One region of the Methylobacterium sp. ap11 genome, then DNA from elsewhere that is predicted to be linked to it. Evidence: predicted binding sites of a transcription regulator. Region 1 holds the regulator's gene; each other region holds the start of a gene.

Region 1 (5,328 bases):
CGGCCTGGGCGTGCCGCCCGGCCACCCGGAAGATCGACACGAACGCGCCCTCCATTCGGCGGGCGACCTCCTGCTCGCCCGGGTCGAGAGCGGCGAGGCGATCGCGCAGGAAGCCGTCGAAGACGCGCCGGCCGCGCTGGTTGGGCTCGAACAGCGCCACGTCGCAGAGCATATTGAGGACCGTGTCGTCCGCGAGGTGCGCCTCGTCGAGGAGGCCGAGATGCTTGGCGGCCCGGTTGAGGTCGGGCTTCCTGCAGGCATCCACGGCCTGCGCGAGGACGGCCTGGATCGCGCACCGGATCGGCCGATACTGGGCAAGGATGGTGCCCCGGGCTGTCGCCTTCTCGCCGGTCATGATCGTTCTCCCGCCCGCCAGGAGATAGGTCGCATGGAGAATATTCGGGAGCGGGCATCACCTAGGCCGGCGCCCGGGACAACGACTATCTCGACCTCGTCGAGCCGGCCTTCATCGCCTCCGGGCCGAACGGAGCGGACAGGTTCCGCTTCGGCGCCGTCGCCGCAAGCCTCGACGGCGCCTGCAGCCGAACCGATGTCGACTTCCGCTTCCAGGGCTCGGACGAGGGCGACGAGGTGTTCGGCGACGGCTGGGCCGAGTGCGACGGTGCCGACACGATCCACGGCGAGATCGCCTTGCGGAACGGCGACGAGACCACCTTCAAGGCCCGCCGCTGGCCGAGGCCGTGACGCGGCGCTCGGGGTCGACCGGAACGGCGCAAGCCTTGGCGGCAGTCTCGAGCCGCGTTCGCACCGACGGGCTTGCCGGCGCCACCATGTAGCCCGCGATGCGGTCGCCGATCATGATCGAGCTGTGACGTGGCTGGACGAGCCAGTGCAGCCCGATGAGGGCGCAGAGCACCGCGTCGAGCCGGTCCTGGTCGGCCTTGCGCGGGGTTGCGATCCGCGCCAGGTCGTCGGCCCAGTCCGCGAGCCCGGCGATCCTGGACTCGACCGCTTGCCGCCGCACCGCCGCGATCACCGCCTGCCAGCCCGCCAGCGTGAAGGTCTTGCGGCGGGCCGGGTTGTAGCGCGGTCCGCGCAGGCGGCCGTCGAAGGCGGGATCGAGGGACGGCATCGCCAGGGCGGGAAAGACCTCCATCAGGTAGAGGCCGCGGATGGCCTCCCGCGAGGCCTCCGGATCCTCCGTCGCGCCGAGCCGCTCCTTGAAGCGCCAGAGCGGGGCCGCGTCGTCGAACATCCCGGCCTTCCCGCGGTTCGCCGGCTGCACGCCGCCGCCGAGCCAGGAGATCAGGGAGGCCGCGACCCGATCGACCGGGCGCATCCCGGTCGCGTTCGGAACCAGGGTCGGCTGGTCGAGGGCGACGAGGCGCAAGTCGCTGATGGCGCTCTCCGCCTCGATCGCCGCGCGAGCCTCGTCGAACGAGGCGAGGCGCGGCGGCACGAGGGTGCGGCGGCCGGCCCGGTCGATGCGAATCGTGCAGATCGCACCCGGCGCACGAGGGTTGTCGGTCCAGGCCGAATCGAACCCGATAATGCTGGTCGTCCCGACCACGCTCACGGGCCGGCACTCCGCATGAGCATGGACCCCTCACCCAGCACATCGTGTTCGCGAAACCCGTCACCGAGCCGCTTCCGGTCCGTGACCCTGATCGAGTCACCAGGCCCTGTCGAGCTGCAGCCCTCGACCAGCGCCGAGGCCGGCGAGGGACTCGTGAAGAAAATGTCCTTGGTCAAGCTCAGGCAGCCGCCCTGCGGCGCGAGGGCGTTCTCGCCGGCGAACTGCTCGCGCAACTTGCCGAGGTTCACTGGCAAGCCGTCGGTCGTGGTCGGGCTGACGAGCGAGCCGGCGCGGAGCACGTCGCCGCCGCCGATCATGTCGAGATAGGCCTTGTGGGTTTCGCTGCGCGGTCGTGCGGTCGCATAGAAGCTCTGCCGCACGGGCGCCCGAACTGGCGCCATGGGCACGCCCGCCGGAGCTGCGGACCGGATCAGGCCCGCAGAACATGGCGGCGTGCCACATGTTTTTCCGGAAGCGTCGCTCCCCCTCTTCCGGCCTGCTTCGCAGGCCACCCTCCCGTGCGGGGGGTCGGGCGAAGGCGCTCCCCGCGCGAACTCAGTACTTCCGCACCAGGCTCACCAGCCGGCCCTGGATCCGCACCCGATCCGGCCCGAGCACCCGGGTCTCGTAGGCCGGGTTGGCGGCCTCGAGCGCGATCGACGAGCCTCGGCGCCGCAGGCGCTTCAAGGTCGCCTCTTCGTCGTCGATCAGCGCCACGATGATGTCGCCGGTATTGGCGGTCTCCTGGCGGCGGATCACCACGAGGTCGCCGTCGAGGATGCCGGCCTCGATCATCGAGTCGCCGCGCACCTCCAGGGCGTAGTGCTCGCCGCTGGCCAGGAAGTCCGGCGACATCGCCACCGTGCGGCTCTGGCTCTGGATCGCCGAGATCGGCGTACCGGCGGCGATCCGGCCCATCACCGGTACGCTGACCGAGTGGCCGTTCTCATCCGAGGCCGTCGCCATGGCGGGGATGCCGGCTTGCCGCTTCGGCTCGTGGGCGCGCCCGCCCTCGACGACGCTCGGGTTGAACCGCACCACCTCGGCCCCGGCCGCGGGAGCCGTCGCCGGCCCCGTCACCGTATCGGGGATGCGGATCACCTCGATCGCCCGGGCCCGGTTCGGCAGACGGCGCAGGAAGCCGCGCTCCTCCAGGGCGGTGATCAGGCGGTGGATGCCCGATTTCGACTTCAGGTCGAGGGCGTCCTTCATCTCGTCGAAGGACGGGGGGACACCCGTCTCGCGCATTCTCTGCTGAATGAAGCGGAGCAGGTCCAACTGCTTACGCGTGAGCATGTGACTCTCTCATCCCCGCGCTGCCGCGCTCCGGAAACAAATCGCGAACATGGTAAGCGTTCCGCAAGTGTTCCGCAAGCGGCTTTGAAAAAACGGGATGTTGGGGCGGAAGAAGCCGAGTACCACGCGCCATCGGACGCGGCTCCAGGGTCCAGACTCAGCATCGCCTCTCGCGGCTGGACAAGAACCCGGCCGTGCGGGCGTTCATCGCGGATCGTCTCGGCACCGACGACGTCGAAACCATACGCCGTGCGGCGATTGTCCGGTTCGAAGAGGAAAGCGTGCCTTCGCGCTCCGCCACGAACCCTTTCGCGATCAGACGACGCGCGGCCGGCGCCCGGACCGGCCACCGAAAGCGCAACCGGACAACGCCCCGACCACCCCGATCCGACCGGCGGGACCACAGATCATTCCGCTCGATCCCGGAATTCCTTCGCCAGTTATTGATCACCACCGCCAGAGAGCCGTGACGGGTACGGGAGCGTCGAGGTTACCGTCCGGGAGACTCGCGCCCATCTCGGCGTCGAGACCCAGCGCCAGTGGTCGGGCCGGGTGATCGCCCGCACCACCCCTGCCTGCTCGCCCTGCTCTCCGCAATCTCCTGTCGGCAGCGCGTCGGCCCGCTCGCGAACGCCGCAAGGCGGTGCAGGCCGCCCGGTACCCGAAGGCGCAACCCGCCCTCCCGGATACGCTCGCTGGCGTGAGCGCGTTTTGGCGACATCCCGGCTCCAGCGGCACAGAACGAAACCGTGCTTCGCCCCTGCCGCCGCCCGGGGCCCGCCCTCCCTGCAACGCAGCCTGAAGGCCAAAGTCGAGCTTAGTGCCCGCCCTCGTGGCCGTGGCTGGTGCCGATCACGCAGAGCGCCAGACCGGCGATACCGCCGATCGTGCCAAGCGGGGTCTGGTAGCGCCAGGAGGCGTAGTAGCCGGCACTGCCGATCACGACCCCGAGCAGGGTGAGCACGATGCCGCGGGCCGAGACTCCCGGCTTGTCCCGGTGCGGTCGGATGGCGTTCTGGTGCATCGCAGTCAAAGTCCCTCGCCGCACCGTGTCGATCCGCCGGCCCCCGGGGGGACCGCGGGAGCCGGGGGGCGGCCGCCCTCTCCCGCCGGGGAAACGCGGGAGACGCGGATTGGCTCACGGCGCCGGATCGACGGCCGGACGCGCGCGGCCGGGCTTACGGGAGAGCCCGGTCGCGCGTTGCGCTCAGCGGCCCTCGCCGCCGATGCGGGAGAAGTCCGCGACCTCCCGGGTCGCCGCCCGGAGCGCGTTGAGGAGCGCTAGGCGGTTGGCGCGCAGGGCCGGCTCGTCGGCGTTCACCGTCACCTTGTCGAAGAAGGCGTCGACCGGCGCACGCAGGGTCGAGAGCGCCCGCATCGCCCCCTCGAAATCCTCCACCGCCACGGCCTTGCCCGCCTCGGCGCCGGCCATCCGCAGGGCCTCGGCCAGGGCCGATTCCTCGGGCAGGCGCAGGAGGCTCTGGTCCGGCGCCGCATCGTAAGCGCGACCGTCCTTCTTCTCCTCGATCCGCAGGATGTTGGCGGCGCGACGGGAGCCGGCGAGCAGGTTCTTGCCGTCCTCGGTGTCGAGGAAGCGGCCGAGCGCCTCGACCCGGCGCACCACCATCAGGAGGTCGTCCTGCCCGGGCAGCGCGAAGACGGCGTCGATCAGGTCGTGGCGGGCGCCTTGGTCGCGCAGGTAGACCTTCAGCCGGTCAACGAAAAACGAAAAAAGGCTCTCACAAACCTCACGCGACTGTTTATCGATTTTTTCGTACTTACCCAAGCTTTTTCCGAAATAATCGTCATCAATAGCAGATTTGGCCACCTCATAGGACGGCTCACTTAAATCCATGCCTGCAATTGCAGAAAGGGCTTTCAATCTTGCGGCCGAATCATATTTTCGTGCGATTTCCAATGCGACGGGCATATGTGCGGCGCGGACGATGTAATCCAACCGCATTTTTATATTATTTTCGAGTAGGAGGCGAATTACACCTAGCGCCGCCCGCCGCAGGGCATACGGATCCTTACTGCCAGTAGGCTTCTCATCGATTTCCCAGAAACCTGCAAGCGTATCGAGCTTGTCGGCGAGCGCCACCGCCACCGAGACCGGCTCGGACGGCACCCGGTCGCTGGGCCCGAGCGGCTTGTAATGATCCTCGATCGCGGCGGCGACCGCCGGGTCCTCGCCCTGCTCGGCGGCGTAGTAGCGGCCCATCAGGCCCTGCAGCTCCGGGAACTCGCCGACCATCTCGGTGACGAGGTCGGCCTTGGCAAGCCGCGCCGCCCGCTCGGCGAGATCCGGGTCGGCCCCGACGACCGGCGCCAGCGCCCGGGCGAGGGCCGCGATCCGCTCGACGCGCCTGGCCTGGGTGCCGAGCTTCTCGTGGAACACGATGTTGCCGAGCTTCGGCAGCCGGTCTTCCAGACGGGTCTTGCGGTCGGTCTCCCAGAAGAACGCCGCGTCGGAGAGGCGCGCGCGCACCACCCGC
Region 2 (5,328 bases), 320 kb from region 1:
CGGTGATGATGCCGAAGGTCCCCTCCGAGCCGACCATCAGCCGGGTCAGGTCGTAGCCGGCCGAGGTCTTGCGCGCCCGCGGGCTGGTGCGGACGACGTCGCCGTTCGGCATCACGACGGTGAGCGACAGGACGTTGTCCTTCATCGTGCCGTAGCGCACCGCGTTGGTGCCCGACGCTCGCGTCGCCGCCATCCCGCCCAGCGAGGCATCGGCGCCGGGGTCGATCGGGAAGAACAGGCCCTGGTCGCGCAGGTGCTCGTTCACCGCCTTGCGGGTGACGCCGGGCTGGACCACGCAGTCGAGGTCCTCGGCATGGACCGCCAGGACCTTGTTCATCCCGTTCATGTCGATCGAGATGCCGCCGTACGGCGCGTTGACGTGGCCCTCCAGCGACGTGCCGGTGCCGAAGGCGACGACCGGCATCTTGTGCGCCGCGCAGACCCGCACGATCGCCTGCACGTCCTCGGTGCTCAGGGCGTAGACCACCGCGTCCGGCGGCTGGTTGGTGACCCAGGTCAGGGTGCTGGCATGCTGCTCGCGCACCGCCTGCGAGGTGACGACGCGGTCGCCGAACTGCGCGATCAGCTCGCGGATCACCGCCTCGACGGTCTCTGGGCTCGGGCGCTCGCGCGACGGGGTGGGGCTCAGGGCGTTCATGGCGGTGTCGACTCCCGAAACGGACTGGCGGGCGCCGTGGGGAAAGTGCGTCCCGGCCTTGTGCCGGCCACCCTATCAGGCCGGATCCCCACGGCATATCCGCCGGATCGGTCACGGAGAAGTGCGCTGCGGGGGTGGCTCCTTGACCCAAGGTGCAAGGCGGGCGGGGGTGCATCCCGGGCCCGAGCGTGGTACGTGCCTGGGCGCCCTTGTCATCCCGCGTGCGCCATCGGGAGCCCCACAATGGCAGACGACCGCCCCGCCTCGATCTTCTTCTTCGCGCCGTTCGTGTCGTCCACGATGGTGATCGAGCCGGGATGGATCGATTACAACGGCCACCTCAACATGGCGTATTACCACGTCCTGTTCGACCGGGCGGTGGACGAGGCGTTCGGCGTCGTCGGCCTCGGGCCGGACTACATGGAGAGCGGACGCGGCACGACCTTCGCGGCGGAAGTACACGTGCGCTATCGCCGCGAACTGGTGCTCGACGACCCGATCCGGGTCACGCTGCAGCTCATCGCCTTCGACGAGAAGCGGCTGCACTTCTACTCCGAGATCCGCCACGCGACCGAGGGCTGGGTCGCCGCCTCGTCGGAGAATCTCTCCCTCCACGTCGATCCGGAGACGCGGCGCGTCGCGCCGTTCCCGGAGGACATCCAGGCCAACCTCGCGGTCATGCTCGGCTCGCATGCCCGGCTGCCGCGGCCCGACGATCTCGGCCGTGTGATCGGCATCCCGGCCCGCGGCCACCACCGTCCGGACACCATGGCCTTCGCGGCCGCCGGCGCCCGGGTCCGTCACTGACGCCGGACGGCCGCCGGCTCAGCGCCGCACGCCGAGCGGGGGCAGGGGCGCCGGAGGCAGGCTCTGCTGGCGCTGGATCTGGCCCTGGAGCTGGTTGGTCTCGAAGCGGTTCTGCTGCTGGATGCCACGGATCTCGCCGCTGCTCTCGATCGAGCGGTTGATCCCCTCGACCCGCTGCTGGGCGCGGTTCACCGGGGCCTGGTTCTGGGCCAGGGCCGGGAGGGGCGCCGCCATGGCGGCGAGGATCAGGAGGCTGTGGGCGCGCATCGGGGACCTTTTCCGCGGACGAGACCTGTCAGGTGGGGACGACGCGGCGCCTGCTGCAAGGTTCCTCCCCGCAAGGTTCCTCCCCGCAAGGTTCCGGGTCCCGCGGAGACCCGCCGGCATCCGGCTCCCATGCGTCCCGCACCCTCGACGCCGTTCGCGTTTTGGTCCAGTGATGCCGGCATGACTCGCGATATCGCCGGGACCGGCTCCACCTCGATCTCCGCCCGCGCCCGCGCCGCGGTGGTGCCCCAGGGCGTCTCCTACCTCGACGGGCTGAACCCGGAACAGCGCCGCGCCGTCGAGGTGACGGACGGGCCGATCCTGGTGCTGGCCGGCGCCGGCACCGGCAAGACCCGGGTGCTGACCACGCGGATCGCCCACCTGATCGCCACCGGCCGCGCCCGGCCCTTCGACATCCTGTCGGTGACCTTCACCAACAAGGCCGCCCGGGAGATGAAGGAGCGCATCGGCGCGCTCATCGGCGCGGCCGGCGAGGGGATGCCGTGGCTCGGCACCTTCCACGCCATCGGCACCAAGATCCTGCGCCGCCACGCCGAACTCGTCGGCCTGCGCTCCGACTTCACGATTCTCGGTACCGACGATCAGCTCCGGCTCCTCAAGCAGGTGATCGCGGCGGCCGACCTCGACGAGAAGCGCTGGCCGGCCCGCAGCCTCGCCGGTACGATCGACGGCTGGAAGAACCGCGGCCTTTCCCCCGAGCAGGTGCCGGCGGGCGAGGCCTCGGCCTTCGGCTTCGGCAAGGGCGGGGCGCTCTACGCCGCCTACCAGGAGCGGCTGAAGTCGCTCAACGCGGTCGATTTCGGCGACCTGCTGCTGCTGTGCCTGAAGCTGTGGCGGGAGAACCCGGACATCCTCACCAACTACCAGCAGCGCTTCCGCTACATTCTGGTCGACGAGTACCAGGACACCAACGTCGCCCAGTATCTCTGGCTGCGGCTCCTGGCGCAGGGGCACCGCAACGTCGCCTGCGTCGGCGACGACGACCAGTCGATCTACGGCTGGCGCGGCGCCGAGGTCGACAACATCCTGCGCTTCGAGCACGATTTTCCGGGTGCCCTGGTGGTGCGGCTGGAGAACAACTACCGCTCGACCGGCCACATCCTGGCCGCGGCGTCCGTGCTGATCGCCCATAACGAAGGGCGGCTGGGCAAGACCCTGCGCACCGACAGCCCGGAAGGCGAGAAGGTCACGGTCACCGGCGCCTGGGATTCGGAAGAGGAGGCGCGCCTCGTCTGCGAGGAGATCGAGAGCCTGCAGGCCAAGGGCCACAAGCTGTCGGAGATCGCCGTGCTGGTGCGGATCTCGGCCCAGATGCGCGAGATCGAGGACCGCTTCGTCCAGCTCGGGCTGCCCTACCGCGTCGTCGGCGGCCCGCGCTTCTACGAGCGGGCCGAGATCCGCGACGCGCTCGCCTATCTGCGCATCGTCGCCAACGGCTCCGACGACCTCGCCTTCGAGCGGATCTTCAACACGCCCAAGCGCGGCCTGGGCGACGCGACCCTCCAGGCCCTGCACGGCCTGGCCCGCCGCGCCAACGTGCCGCTGCTCCAGGCGGCCCGCATGATGAGCGAGACCGAGGAGCTGAAGCCCAAGCCCCGCTCGACGGTGCGCGCCCTGTGCCAGAGCTTCTCCCGCTGGGCCAAGCTCCTGGAGGACCAGCCGCACACCGAGGTGGCCCAGACGATCCTGGAGGAATCCGGCTACACCGAGATGTGGCAGAAGGAGCGTACCGCCGACGCGGCCGGGCGGCTCGAGAACCTGAAGGAGCTGGTGCGCTCGATGGAGGAGTTCCCGGACCTCGCCGGCTTCCTCGAGCACGTCTCGCTGGTGATGGACGTCAACGAGGCCGAGGGCGGCGACCGGGTGAGCCTGATGACGCTGCACGCGGCGAAGGGGCTCGAGTTCGACACCGTCTTCCTGCCCGGCTGGGAGCACGGGCTGATGCCCAACCAGCGCGCCCTCGACGAGAGTGGGCGCGCGGGCCTGGAGGAGGAACGCCGCCTCGCCCATGTCGGCCTCACCCGGGCGCGCAAGCGGGCCAAAATCTCGTTCGCGGTCAACCGCCGCATCCACGGCCTGTGGTCCTCGACCGTGCCGAGCCGCTTCATCGACGAATTGCCCGAGGCGAGCGTCGAGGTGCGCGACGCGCCGGCGAGCTTCTCGCAGGGGCCGTCGCGCTTCGACCGCCAGGCGCCGGCCTTCGGCTCGTCCTACTCCACCCCGGGCTGGCAGCGGGCGCAGGCCCAGACCGCCGGCCAGGACCGCTACGGCCAGGGGGGTTTTGGCGGGGGAGGGCGCAGCACCTCGCCCGGCCGGCGCGGGCCGCAGCAGATCGAGGGGACGCTGGTGGCGAAATCCACCGGCACGCCGTCCGCCTTCGAGGCCGGGGCGCGGATCTTCCACACCAAATTCGGGCCGGGCTCGGTGGCGGCGGTCGACGGCAACAAGCTCACCGTTGACTTCGACAAGGCCGGCCGAAAGATGGTGCTCGACAGCTTCGTCCAGCCGGCCTGACGCCGGCGGGGAGGGGCTTCGAGGCAGACCGGGAGCGGCGATCAGGTGGCGACCTCGACCGGCCCGCGGATCGCATCGATCCGCATCGACCGTCCCGGCCACTGCGCCGCTGTGTGGTTTTCATCACAATTTGCCGTTCCGTACCGGCCCCGCGCCGTTTCGCAACGGCATGGTGCGGCGCGACAATTGCTCGTTCATCATCCTCTGCTTACCCTGACGGTCGAAACAGGCGGACTTGTCCACCGCCTGCGTCAACCCCGTCCGGAACCGTCGCGGCCTCCCGAGGCTTAAAGCCGTCAGAACAACGCAGGAGAACAGGGACACGAGAGGGCACACGACAATCGGCACCGCAAGTCCAGTGGGAGTGTTGATCCGTGAAGAGACGACGCGCACGACTTGAACTGGTTGATGACCGCCCGATCCGAGTGCACCGCACTCGCTTCGAGGAAGAGCGCAACCCGCCACCGATCCAGCCGATGACGGCCCGCCAGGCCGAATATCTCGACGCCCTTGGTTCCCACCCGCAAGTCATCGTCCTCGGCCCTGCCGGGACCGGCAAGACCTACATCGCCGGCACCCGCGCCGCCGACCTGCTGCGCCAGCGCCGGGTCGCCAAGGTGGTCATCACCCGGCCGAACGTGCCCTCCGGCCGCTCCCTCGGCTTCTTCCCCGGCAGCATCGAGGAGAAGATCGCCCCCTGGGTCGCTCCCCTCACCGAGACCATGAAGGAGCGCATGGGGGAGGGCGCCTTCGAGATCGCCGTGAAGGCCGGAGACATCGAGGTCGTGCCGTTCGAGGTGATGCGCGGCCGCACCTTCAAGAACTGCCTGGTGATCCTCGACGAGGCCCAGAACACCACCCCGGCCGAGATCAAGATGTTCCTGACCCGGATCGGCGACGACACCCAGGTCATCATCAACGGCGATGTCTCGCAGACCGACCTGCGCGAGACCTCGGGCCTGCGCACCGTGATCCATCTGGTGAAGAGCCGGATGATGCCGATCCCGATCGTGGAGTTCGGCCTCGACGACATCGTGCGCTCCGGCATCTGCGCCGAGTGG
Region 3 (5,328 bases), on a different contig from region 1:
ATCGTGGTCTCCTTGAGCTGCCCGGGCATCATCTCGCCGAGGCCCTTGAAGCGCCCGATCTCGACCTTGCCAGACTTGAAGGTGGTCTTGAGCAGCTGCTCCTTGTGGCGGTCGTCGCGGGCGTAGGCGCTCTTCGCGCCCTGCGTCAGCCGGTAGAGGGGCGGGACCGCGAGGTAGAGGTGCCCGCCCTCGATCAGCTTGGGCATCTGCCGGTAGAAGAAGGTGATGAGCAGCGAGGCGATGTGGGCGCCGTCGACGTCGGCGTCGGTCATGATGATGACCTTCTCGTAGCGAAGGTCGTCGTGCCGGTACTGGTTGCCGAGGCCGCAGCCCAGCGCCTGGGTCAGGTCGGACAGGAGCTGGTTGGCCCCGAGCTTGTCCCGGCTCGCCGAGGCGACGTTGAGGATCTTGCCGCGCAGGGGCAGGATCGCCTGGGTGGCGCGGTCGCGCGCCTGCTTGGCCGAGCCGCCGGCCGAATCGCCCTCGACGATGAAGATCTCGGAGCCGGCGGCCCCGGCCTTCGAGCAATCGGCGAGCTTGCCCGGCAGGCGCAGCTTGCGGGTCGCGGTCTTGCGGGCGACCTCCTTCTCCTGGCGCCGGCGCAGGCGCTCCTCGGCCCGGTCGATCACCCAGTCGAGGAGCTTGTTGGCCTGGGCCGGGGAGGCGGCGAGCCAGTGGTCGAAGGCGTCGCGGATCGCCGCCTCGACGATGCGGGAGGCCTCCAGCGTCGCGAGCTTGTCCTTGGTCTGGCCCTGGAACTCGGGCTCGCGGATGAAGACCGACAGCATCGCCGCGCAGGTCGCCATCACGTCGTCGGCGGTGACCGAGGCCATCCGCTTGACCTGGCCGACCCGCTCGGCATGGTCGCGCAGGCCCCGCAGCAGCGCCACCCGCATCCCGCTCTCGTGGGTGCCGCCCTCCGGCGTCGGGATGGTGTTGCAGTAGGACGAGGAGAAGCCGTCGTCGTTCGACAGCCAGACCATCGCCCATTCGAGCGAGCCGTGGCTGCCGGGCTTCGTCACCTTGCCGGCGAAGACGCCGTCGGCGACCAGGTCCTTGCCGTCGATCTCGCGGGCGAGATAGTCCTTCAGGCCGGCCGGGAAGCGGTGCACGGCCTCGGCCGGCACGGTCTCGACGCCGTCCAGCAGGCTGGGCGCGCAGCGCCAGCGGATCTCGACCCCGCCGAACAGGTAGGCCTTCGAGCGCGCCATCTTGAACAGGCGGCGCGGATCGAACCTGTGCTCGCCGAAGATCTCGGCGTCGGGATGGAAGCGCACCTTCGTGCCGCGCCGGTTCTGCACCCGGCCGATCGTCTCGATCGGCCCCTGCGCGTGGCCGCGCGAGAAGGTCTGGCGGTAGAGCGTCTGGTTGCGGGCGACCTCGACCTCGAGCACGTCCGAGAGGGCGTTCACCACCGAGATGCCGACGCCGTGCAGGCCGCCCGAGGTCTCGTAGACCTTCGAGTCGAACTTGCCGCCGGCATGCAGCGTGGTCATGATGACCTCGAGCGCCGACTTGCCGGGGAATTTCGGGTGCGGGTCGACCGGGATGCCGCGGCCGTTGTCGGTCACGACGAGGCAGCCGTCCTCCTGCAGCTCCACCTCGATGAAGCTGGCATGCCCCGCCACCGCCTCGTCCATCGAGTTGTCGATCACCTCGGCGAAGAGGTGGTGCAGGGCCTTCTCGTCGGTGCCGCCGATATACATGCCGGGCCGGCGCCGCACCGGCTCCAGCCCCTCCAGCACCTCGATCGCCGAGGCGTCGTAGCCGGCCTCCGCGGCGTCCGCGGGCGGGGGCACGGCGACCGGCTTCGTGCGCTTGAGCGCGTCCGCCTTCAGCGGATCCGCAGGCGGCTTTCCTTCGGGAGGCTTGCCGCCCGCGCCGAACAGGTCTCGCGCGGCCTCGCTCACGCGACGGCCTCGCGGTGGGGGAAGGGCTCTGGCAGCATTCGAGGTCATCCTCTCCCTATACCGGAACAAACGCGGAACAAAAAGGGGCTTCCGGTGGCTTCGGGCGTGGCATGGTCGCGTGGGGCGGCCGGTCCGGGACCGCCGCGCCGCAGAACCCGTACCAGAGTCACCGAGACGTAAACAAATTCCCTTAAGGTCCGGTGACGCGCACGGGCTCGGCCGGAACCTCGGCCATGACCGCCCGTTGCCGAATCGGCCGCGCGATCGCCGGCCGGACAGGCCGCGCCGCAGGAGCGACCCGACGATGAGAGCCGCCAGACGCCAGGTTCGCCACAGCCGGACCCGCCACCTCACCCTCGCCCGGGCCGAGCAGGCCGCCGGCCAGGCCTTCGGCTTCGCCGAGGAGGGTGTCGCCGCCGCGACCGTCGGCCTCGGCCGGATGGCGATGACGGCGACCGGGGCAGCCCTCGCGGTCGCGCTCGCCGCGACCCTGGCCTGGGCGTTCTGAGGCCGGCGCGCGCCCGCCGCCCGCACGTCTCTTCGCGCTCGCCCACGCCGCGGGTCTTCACGCTTGCCCGTTCCGCGGGTCTTCGTGTTTTCCCGCTCCGCGGGTCGGGCCGCTCGTTCCCATCTCCGGGGATCCGGACGCCGCTCCCGACCGGATCCGGCGCGCTTCGGCTCGCCCACACGGCGATTCGACGAAAGTCCTCGGGTCCGTGGCGGCCGGCCATTGCCGGGAGGATCGCCCGCCTTAGCTCCCGCGGCAGGCTCGACCCATTCGAGCCCGGCCATTCCAGCCCTGGCCTTTCGCAGTGCGGAACCTGGGCAGGCCGGCTGAATTTCCCAGAGCGAGGCGGCACCCCACGCCGCTCGCCCTCGCTCTTTGCCCTCACGTTTTCGAAGGATGGTGGCCCGATGCGGCGCGCCCACAGCATGCCATTCGGTGCGGAGATCGGACCGGAGGGTGTGCGTTTCGCCCTATGGGCGCCGACCGCGACGGAGGTCGCCCTGGTGCTCGACGGGAGCGAGCATCCGCTGCCGGATGCGGGCGAGGGCTGGCGCCGTCTGACGGTGCCGGGCGTGCGCGCCGGGGCCCGCTACGGCTACCGGATCGACGGCGACCTCGTCGTGCCCGACCCCGCCTCGCGCTTCCAGCCCGAGGACGTCTCGGGGCTGTCCGAGGTGATCGACCCCGCCGCCTTCCCGTGGACCGACGGCGCCTGGAAGAGCCGTCCGTTCGAGGAGACGGTGATCTACGAGGTCCATGTCGGCACCGCGACGCCGCAGGGCACCTACGCGGCCCTCGCCGACAGGCTCGAGGCCCTGCGCGACCTCGGCGTGACCGCGATCGAGCTCCTGCCGCTCGCCGACTTCAAGGGCAGCCGCAACTGGGGCTACGACGGCGTGCTGCCCTACGCGCCGGATTCCGCATACGGCACGCCCGACGACCTGCGCCGCCTGGTCGACCGCGCGCACGGCCTCGGCCTGATGGTCTTCCTCGACGTGGTCTACAACCACTTCGGTCCGGCCGGGAACTACCTCAACGCCTACGCCAAGACCTTCTTCACCGAGCGCCACCAGACGCCCTGGGGGGCGGGCATCAACTTCGACGGCAAGACCAGCGGCCAGGTGGTTCGGGACTACTTCGTCCACAACTCGCTGTACTGGCTGGAGGAGTTCCACGTCGACGGCCTGCGCTTCGACGCCGTCCACGCGATCCAGGACGATTCGGAGAAACACTTCCTCGGTGAGCTCGCCGAGCGCATCCGGGCCGCGTTCCCCGACCGGCCGATCCACCTGATGCTGGAGAACGAGGCCAACCAGGCCTCCTGGCTCGAACGCGGGGCCGCCGGCCGGCCGCGCTTCCACAGCGCGCAATGGGCCGACGACACCCATCACGGCTGGCACATCCTGCTCACCGGCGAGGAGGCCGGCTACTACGAGAGCTTCTCCGACAAGCCGGCCGCCCACCTCGCCCGCAGCCTGGCGGAGGGCTTCGCCTACCAGGGCGAGCCGTTCAAGACCCTCGACGGCCACCCCCGCGGCGAGCCCTCCGGCCACCTGCCGCCATCCGCGTTCGTCACCTTCCTGCAGAACCACGACCAGGTCGGCAACCGGGCGCTCGGCGAGCGCCTGAGCCATCTCGCCGAGCCCGACAGGCTGGCGCTGGCCCGGGCCGGCCTGCTGCTCAGCCCGCAGATCCCGATGCTGTGGATGGGCGAGGAATGGTCGGCCTCGACGCCGTTCCTGTTCTTCGTCGATTTCGCCCCCGACGAGGAGTTGAACAAGGCGGTGCGCGACGGCCGGCGTCGCGAGTTCAAGAGCTTCGCGGCCTTCGCCGACGAGGAGAAGGCGAAGACGATCCCCGACCCCACGGCGGAGGAGACGTTCCGGCGCTCGACCCTCGACTGGGCGGAGCGCGACCGCTCGCCCCACCGCGAGGTTCTGGCCGACACGACCGCGCTCCTGGCCCTGCGCCAGCGCGAGATCGTGCCGCTGACGAAGACCGCCTGGCAGGGCGGGCGCTACGTCCTGCCGCGGCCCGACGTCGTCGACGTCATCTGGTCCTATGCCGGGGGCGATCTGCGCTTCGTCGCGGTGTTCGGAGGCGAGCCCTTCGCCCTCCCGCAGGCGCCCGCGCGCGTCGTCTGGCGCTCGCCCGGCGTGACGCAGGACGAGAGCGGTTCCCTGGTCCTGCCCGCCTGGTCGGGCGTGTTCGTGAAAGAGGTGCGTTGAGATGGCCGTGACCGAGGATGTCGTCGCGCGGCTCGCCGATGAGGCGGGCATCGCCGCCGACTACACCGACGCCTTCGGCCAGCGCGTCGAGACCCCGCTCGGCGTGCGCCAGGGGCTGCTCGCCGCCCTCGGCCTGCCGGCGGGCACCGAGGAGGAGGCGCGGGCGAGCCTCGGCCGCATCCGCGCCCTGCGCCACGGCCTCGTGCCGCCGCTGGTGCCGGTCGAGGCCAGGCGCGCCGCGCGGGTGCCGGTCCGGCCGGAGGGCGGCTCCGGCACGCTGAGCTGGCGGGTCGTCGACGAGCGCGGCACCGCCCGCGACGGGCGGGTCGTGCTCGCCCCCGGCACCGAGGCGATCGAGCTGCCGCCGCTCACCCCCGGCTACCACCGGCTCGTCGTGACGCTCGGCGAGCGGCGCGCCGAGGCGACCGTGATCGCCGCGCCCCAGCGCTGCTGGCGCCCGCGGGCCCTGGCCGAGGAGGGCGCCCGGGACTGGGGCCTCGCCGCCCAGCTCTACGGCCTGCGCTCCGCCGACAATCTCGGCATCGGCACCTTCGCCGATGCCGGCCGGGCCGCCGCCGATGCCGGCGCGAAGGGCGCGGCCTTCCTGGGGCTCAGCCCGGTCCACGCCCTGTTCTCGACCGACCGCCAGAAGGTCTCGCCCTACTCGCCGTCGTCGCGGCTC

Evidence for each region. The regulator LexA, encoded in region 1, represses DNA repair genes until DNA is damaged. The targets are predictions, from matches to a motif close to TGTTCNNNNTGTGTTCNG.
Region 2: a site for LexA is predicted at 1,884-1,901, ahead of BMX97_RS04515 (ATP-dependent helicase). Genes of this name have one in related genera too.
Region 3: a site for LexA is predicted at 1,972-1,989, ahead of parE (DNA topoisomerase IV subunit B). Genes of this name have one in related genera too.

What each region holds. Positions count from the first base shown of each region.
Region 1 covers NZ_FOEB01000002.1:121,021-126,348, reverse strand. Annotated here, with positions in the region: gene BMX97_RS03090 (DUF7986 domain-containing protein) at 1-355, opposite strand, end outside; gene BMX97_RS03080 (DUF429 domain-containing protein) at 677-1,537, opposite strand; gene BMX97_RS03075 (DUF4357 domain-containing protein) at 1,534-1,917, opposite strand; gene lexA (transcriptional repressor LexA) at 2,093-2,833, opposite strand; gene BMX97_RS03065 (hypothetical protein) at 3,651-3,857, opposite strand; gene glyS (glycine--tRNA ligase subunit beta) at 4,041-5,328, opposite strand, start outside.
Region 2 covers NZ_FOEB01000002.1:439,091-444,418, forward strand. Annotated here, with positions in the region: gene BMX97_RS04500 (FAD-binding oxidoreductase) at 1-658, opposite strand, end outside; gene BMX97_RS04505 (thioesterase family protein) at 902-1,465, shown strand; gene BMX97_RS04510 (hypothetical protein) at 1,484-1,732, opposite strand; gene BMX97_RS04515 (ATP-dependent helicase) at 1,913-4,267, shown strand; gene BMX97_RS04520 (PhoH family protein) at 4,642-5,328, shown strand, end outside.
Region 3 covers NZ_FOEB01000001.1:271,757-277,084, reverse strand. Annotated here, with positions in the region: gene parE (DNA topoisomerase IV subunit B) at 1-1,910, opposite strand, end outside; gene BMX97_RS01110 (hypothetical protein) at 2,215-2,418, shown strand; gene treZ (malto-oligosyltrehalose trehalohydrolase) at 2,826-4,646, shown strand; gene BMX97_RS01100 (malto-oligosyltrehalose synthase) at 4,648-5,328, shown strand, end outside.